2 regions of the Xanthomonas sp. WHRI 1810A genome follow, and region 2 is predicted to be linked to the other one. Evidence: riboswitches for the same ligand, from Rfam matches in the RefSeq annotation. Region 2 holds a riboswitch; the other holds the start of a gene.
The links. Region 2 has a riboswitch for manganese ahead of ABQX22_RS02820 (TMEM165/GDT1 family protein). Riboswitches for the same ligand answer to the same signal wherever they lie in the genome.
Positions count from the first base shown of each region.

Region 1 (3,408 bases), on a different contig from region 2:
GACCTACGCCCTGCACACTCACGGCGCCATCCTCAGCGAGATGGTCGTCGCTACACACGCCCCGTCGTTGCCCAAGGCTGATCCGGCGCTGGAACGTCTGCGCCTGCTCGAATCGGTGGTCGTGCACGCCAAGGATGCCATCCTCATCACCCAGGCCGAGCCGATCAATCAGCCCGGGCCGAAAATTGTCTATTGCAACCCCGCCTTCCTGGCCGTGACCGGGTTCGCTGCATCGGAAGTGATCGGCATGACACCGCGCATCCTGCAGTGCGACGAGACCAACCGCGCGACCCTGGACGTGATTCGTGCAGCGCTGGAGACGTGGCAGCCGGTCGAAGTGGAACTGATCAACGCCCGCAAAGACGGCAGCCGGTTCTGGGTACAGCTGAGCATTGTTCCCGTGGCGAACGAGCGCGGCTGGTTCACCCATTGGGTGTCGGTGCAACGCGACATCACTGAGCGCAAGGACGCCGAGCAGGTGCTGCGCCAGGCCCAGGCCGACCGCGACGCCAAGGTCGCCCTGGAGACCCGGCTGCTGGAACGCGAGCGCATCGAGGAAGAACTGTCCTACGCAGCGTTTCACGATGATCTGACCGAACTGCACAACCGCGCCTACCTCATGTCACGGCTGCTGAACATCTTCAATGGCGATACGCTGCCGCAGCAGACCCCGGCCGCCACGGTGCTGTTTCTCGACCTGGACCGCTTCAAGTTCGTCAACGACAGCCTGGGCCACCGGGCGGGGGATCACCTGTTGAAGGTGGTGGCTCGGCGCCTGGAAAGCTGCGTCCGGGAAGAGGACATCTTTGCCCGCGTCGGCGGCGACGAGTTTGCCATCCTGCTGACGGGGGACAACCAGGTAGCCCTGGCCGTGGAGCTGGCCCAGCGCGTGGTCAACCAACTGAGCCAGCTGGTGGTGATCGACGGCCACGACATTTTCACCTCGTGCAGCCTGGGTATCGTGACCGCAGACGCGACCCACCAGTCCCCCGAGGATCTGCTGCGCGACGCCGACGTCGCCATGTACGCCGCCAAGAAAGAAGGGCGGGGCCGTTGGATGATTTTCGACGCGTCGATGCGTAAGGCTGCGGTTGACGCCTTGCTCATGCAGAACGCCCTCAAGCAGGCCATTCCCCGCGACGAATTGTCGGTGGTCTATCAGCCGATCTACAACGTCAAGACCGGGGAAATCAGCGGCGTCGAAGCGCTGGTCCGGTGGCTGCACCCCGAGTTGGGCCACGTCCCGCCGGATGTGTTTATCTCGGTGGCCGAAGACAACGGCGTGATCCATGAACTGGGCCATTGGGTGATGCACCAGGCGTGCTGCGAACTGCAGCGCTGGAAGCAGGAATTCTCGTCGCTGAAACTGCACCTGAACGTCAACGTGTCGGGCATCGAACTCACCCGGCCGGGGTACCTCGCCCAGGTCGAAAGGATACTGGCCGCCACCGGCGTGTCCGCCCACGAACTTCAGATCGAGATCACCGAGTCGGTGTTTCTCCATGAGCCCGAGGCCACCGCCGCTGTGCTGGAGGGTGTTCGAGCGCTGGGCATCCGTGTGGCGCTGGACGACTTCGGCACCGGCTACAGTTCGCTGGGCTACATCGACCGCTATGCGCTGGATGCGATCAAGATCGACCGGTCGTTCGTCACCCGAATGATGTCCTTCGACCGCTGTGACGCCATCGTGCGAAGCATCCTGTCCCTGGGCCGGACGTTGAACCTGGGCATTGTCGCCGAGGGCGTCGAAACGCTGGCGCAGCTTCAACGGCTCAAGGAAATGGAGTGTCCGTATGTGCAGGGTTACCTGTTCAGCCCCCCGGTTCGCGCCGAAGAAGTGAGCACCTTGTTGCGCGCCTGGACCACCCGTTGAGGTGATTGCGCAATTATTAATGTTTTTTTCACATCGCAGTGTCTAGACTGCGCACCTTCGTTGGGGAGTAACCTGCTTTTGCGTCACTGCAGAAGCGTTCGTGTCAACATTCTCGGCAACCTGCCGTGGTGCGAACACCGTTTTCGGTTGGTGAGACCAGCGACACTTCCATGCCTAAAGTCGGGCGTGTGGTTGTGTCGTTGACTCATGGCCCGACTGGAAACAACCGTGAACCCCATTTCCCTGATTTTTCTCGCCCTGGCCATGTCCACGGACGCGTTTGCGGCCGCCATCGGCAAAGGCTCCAGCCTGCACAAACCGCGTTTCCTCGAGGCCCTGCGCACCGGTCTGATCTTTGGCGTGATCGAAGGCATCACGCCCATCATCGGCTGGGGCGTCGGCCAGGCCGCTTCGCGTTTCGTTGAGAGCTGGGATCACTGGATTGCCTTCACCCTGCTGCTGGTGCTGGGCCTGCACATGATCTACAACGGCCTCAAGCACGAAGAAGAAGCCGAAGAAAAACCCACCCAGCATTCCTTCATGATCCTGGCCGTCACGGCCTTTGCCACCAGCATCGATGCGCTGGCCGTGGGCGTGGGCCTGGCGTTTGTCGACGTGAATATTTTCGTCGCGGCGGCCGCCATCGGTGTGGCCACCATGACCATGGTGACCCTGGGCGTAATGCTGGGTCGGGTGCTGGGCACCGTGGTGGGCAAACGCGCGGAAATCATTGGCGGCCTCGTCCTGATGGTGGTCGGCGCCACCATCCTGTACGAGCATTTGAGCGCCTGATCCTCTCTCGGCAGGCTGACCCTGAGCTCGGCGCGCAAGCGGTGACGTCGCCCCGCGCTACGGCCAGATGTCAGCCTCGTTCAAGCCCAGCACGCGCATGTCCTCTTCGCGCAAACGGCCGTCGGCCTCCAGGAAAAACTCATCCAGTTGCGGCGGCGCTACGGGGGTGCCCGACAGCATGGCGTGGACCTGGCCGCGATGATGAATCTGATGCTCGAACAGGTGCAGCAGGAGACGGTCGATCCGTTCTTCGCAGATGCCATCCGCCCGGTCCAGCCTGACCGTTTGCGCCGCCCGTTCGCCAACCACCCCCGCGCAGAACCGCACCAGCAGACGGTCCGTGGTCCGTTGCAGGGCTGCCAGCTCGAGAAACGTCCGGCTCGGGCAAGACGGCGCGCTTTGTCCGGCCAGGTCCCCCGACAGCGCGGCCAGGTAGTAATCGTCGACATCGAGGATGTGGCAGAGGGTGTGCTGGATCGACGGAAAAAATCCGCAGCGCGGCGCCTTGTAGTCGGTGTCGCTCAACCCTTCGCACGCGGCCAGCAGACGGTGATTGGCCCACAGGTTATTCAGGGCTTGCGCGAGAAAGTAGTTCATGGCGGTGCTCGTCACGCAGGTGGGTCGATACGGCAGAGCATAGTTGAGGGCCACCATCCGGCGTGCACGATTTTCGCATGCCCATGCCCCATGGCCGTAGACTGGCCCGCTGTTTGAAACGTGATGTTGCACACAAGGGAGGGCCG
Region 1 is NZ_JBEGED010000032.1:5,445-8,852, reverse strand. Features, by position in the region: gene ABQX22_RS26220 (putative bifunctional diguanylate cyclase/phosphodiesterase) at 1-1,873, shown strand, start outside; yybP-ykoY riboswitch at 1,924-2,103, shown strand; gene mntP (manganese efflux pump MntP) at 2,102-2,665, shown strand; gene ABQX22_RS26210 (DinB family protein) at 2,723-3,262, opposite strand.
Region 1: another riboswitch for manganese. It lies ahead of mntP (manganese efflux pump MntP); the one in region 2 lies ahead of ABQX22_RS02820 (TMEM165/GDT1 family protein).

Region 2 (3,408 bases):
CTGCCGGCCAACGGTTTCTATGAATGGCGCGGCAGTGCGCGCAAGCGTCCGTTCTGGCTGACACCGGGCGAGGGTTCGGCGCTGTATTTCGCGGCCATCTGGGAGGCTTACCCCGTGGAAGGGCACACCTATTTAAGCGTGGCCGTCATTACTCAGGCGGCCGCCAGTCAACGTCGACCGTTGATTCTGGATGCGCAAGGCCAGGCGGCCTGGTTGGCAGGGGACACGCCGTTGCCAGCGCTGCAAGCCCTGCTCGCCGCCCCGCAAACTGCCCTGCGAGAGCGGCCGCTGGCCAATCTGGTCAACGACCCGAAACTCAATGCGCCGGAATGCCTCACACCGATGTAATACTCACCAGATTCTGTGGGCGGGAGCTTGCTCGCGAGACATCAGCCGACGGTTGGAGATGCGTCGGATGTACGGGCCTTTCGCGAGCACGCTCCCTCCCACGGTTGTTTATCAAATGGCCAACGGCTGCCATCTGGCACATGCATACGGTATTGCCTAGGATGTGCGCGATGATTTTCAGGAGATTTTCGATGCGTCAGACATTTGCTTTATGTGCGTTGAGCGCGGCACTGCTACTGGGCGGTTGCTCAGCCGTCAACACCACCAGCGGCGATTCGGTGGGGGTTGAGCGCAAGCAGTACATGTTCAGCATGCTGTCCACCGATCAGGTCAACCAGATGTACGCCCAGTCCTATCAGGAGACCGTCACCGAGGCCACCACCAAAGGCGTGCTGGACAAGGACAGCGCCGAAGCCAAGCGTGTGCAGACGGTGGCCAAACGATTGATCGCCCAAGCGCCAAAGCTGCGGCCAGACGCGGCGCAGTGGCAGTGGGAAGTGAACCTGATCAAGAGCGATGACCTGAACGCCAACTGCGGCCCGGGTGGCAAGATCATCGTCTACACCGGCCTGATCGATACCTTGAAACTCAGCGACGACGAGCTGGCCGCAGTGATGGGACATGAAATCGCCCATGCCCTGCGTGAACACGGCCGCGAAGCCATGTCCAAGGCCTACGGCGTGCAGATCGCCAAACAGGGCGCTGGCGCATTTCTGGGATTGGGCCAGGACAGCCTGGCGCTGGCCGATACCGTGGTCAATTACAGCCTGACCCTGCCAAACAGCCGCTCCAACGAAAACGAAGCGGATTTGCTGGGCCTGGAGTTGTCGGCGCGGGCCGGTTACAACCCGAACGCGGCGATCACCCTGTGGCAGAAAATGACGGCCCAGGCCGGCACTTCGCAGCCGGAGTTCATGAGCACTCACCCGGCGTCGACCAATCGTATTGCGTCGTTGCAGGCCGCGATCCCGAAGGTCATGCCGTTATACGAACAAGCCCCGAAGTCCTAACGTTTTTGTAGGAGCTGACGAGCTGCCGAAGGCTGCGATGCGGTAAGCCTGACACACCGCGATCGCAGCCTTCGGCGGCTCGTCAGCTCCTACATCGATTGTGGTGGACCGGGGTTTGGCCCGAACTTACACCCACCCGCTAATCTGCATCGCCTTGTAAACCGCCACAATCGCCAGCACGAAGAACGCCGTGGCCGCGATACGGCGGATCAGTGTCAGCGGCAACTTCTCCGCCGCGAAATTCCCCGCCAGCACCACCGGCACATTGGCGATCAGCATCCCCAGCGTCGTGCCCAGAATCACCAGCCACAGATACGAATATTGCGCGGCGAGCATGACCGTGGCGATCTGGGTCTTGTCGCCGATTTCAGCAATGAAAAACGCAATCAGCGTGGTGACAAACGGTCCGAACTTGCGGCCAGTGCTGGCCTCCTCGTCGTCCATCTTGTCCGGGACCAGGGTCCACAAGGCGGTGGCGGTGAAGCTCGCGGCAAGAATCCAGTGCAGGGTGGCGTCGGATAGATAACTGCTGAACCAGGCGCCCACCGCGCCGGCGGCCGCATGGTTGGCCAGGGTCGCGGCTACAATGCCGGCGATGACGGGCCATGGCTTGCGAAAGCGGGCGGCGAGAATAAGCGCGAGGAGTTGGGTCTTGTCACCGATTTCCGCAAGTGCGACAACCGCGGTGGGGACCAACAGGGATTCCAGCATCAGTGGTTTTCCTAAGGGGCGGGTCGACACGGCTATGACACGTACAGCCTCCCCGCCCCGGGTAAGGTGTTCGTGTCATAGGTCTTGTCAAACCACCGATCCGTCTGGGCGGATCTGGGGTCGCACGCACCATGGTTATCTAACCAAGTATGTTGATGCGCGCCGGACGAGCATGGCGCTCGTGGGAGACTACTCCCCTAGGACGGAGCGGATTCTGCCTTTGCAGACCGCGTTGGGCAAGCGCTAATTTCAGGCCTTCTTGGCGCGATAAATTCGAAAGCCCTGGCCCTCGGCCATCGTGGCGCACGGGCCCAGATGCTGCTCGATGATCGGTTGGTAGCGCAGAAAACTATTGGCAACCAGGCGCAGTTCGCCGCCTTTTTTCAGATGATTGCGCGCTTTTCGCAGCAGGTTTTCCGAGGCGGCATAGTCGGTGTGCACGCCGGTGTGGAACGGCGGGTTGGTCAATATCGCGTCCAGATGCTCGGGCGCGGCGTCGATGCCATCGCCCGTCACGACCTCGGCTTCAAGCCCGTTGGCGGCCAGCGTCAGTTGACTGCTGGCCGTGGCGAATGCGTCGACATCCAGCAGCGTCACTCGGCTGTCGGGGTAGCGCCGCTTGACCGCAGCGCCCAAAACCCCCGCGCCACACCCGAAGTCCAGCACATGCCCACCGGGCAGGCGGTCCAGATTTTCCAGAAGCAGGGCTGACCCGCGATCCAGCCGGCCATGGCTGAACACGCCTGGCAGGCTGATGACCTTCAACGGCGCGTCGGCGGTGGGCACTTCAAAATGTTTGGCGAGGCTTTCCAGGGTGACGGCTTGCGGCGGCGTCTGCACCGTCACTTGCCAGAGCTGGCAATGGCGGGCGCTGTCGAGTTTGCGCGCACGGCCGAAGGGGCTCAGCTGGCGCGCGGCGGCTTCGATACCGGCGCGTTTTTCGCCGACCAGGAACAGCTCGCGTCCGTCCAGGCGAGAGGCGAGGGCGTTCAACAGGTAGTCGGTGAGGTCCCGAGCCTTGGGCAGGAATAGCACAGCGGCCTCGAACGAGGTGTCCGGCGCGTGGACCCCGAAATGCGTGCGTTCAGGGAAGCGCGCCTCCAGTGCGCCATGCTCCCCTGCGTGCCAGCTCCAGCCCTGCGCATTGGGCAGCTTGCCCATCAAATCGTCGGCGGGCAGGCCGGTCAGCAATAACGAACCCTGAAACAGCTGGGCCTGACGAAGTAACACTTCACTGCGCGGGTCCATCTTCGGCTCCTGAAAAAAGGGCGGAGTGTGAAACTCAACGCAGCACCGGTCAACTGTAGGAGCGCGCTTGCCCGCGATTGCGGTGTGTCAT
Region 2 is NZ_JBEGED010000001.1:636,371-639,778, reverse strand. Features, by position in the region: gene ABQX22_RS02830 (SOS response-associated peptidase) at 1-348, shown strand, start outside; gene ABQX22_RS02825 (M48 family metallopeptidase) at 540-1,358, shown strand; gene ABQX22_RS02820 (TMEM165/GDT1 family protein) at 1,485-2,069, opposite strand; yybP-ykoY riboswitch at 2,159-2,280, opposite strand; gene ABQX22_RS02815 (class I SAM-dependent methyltransferase) at 2,319-3,317, opposite strand.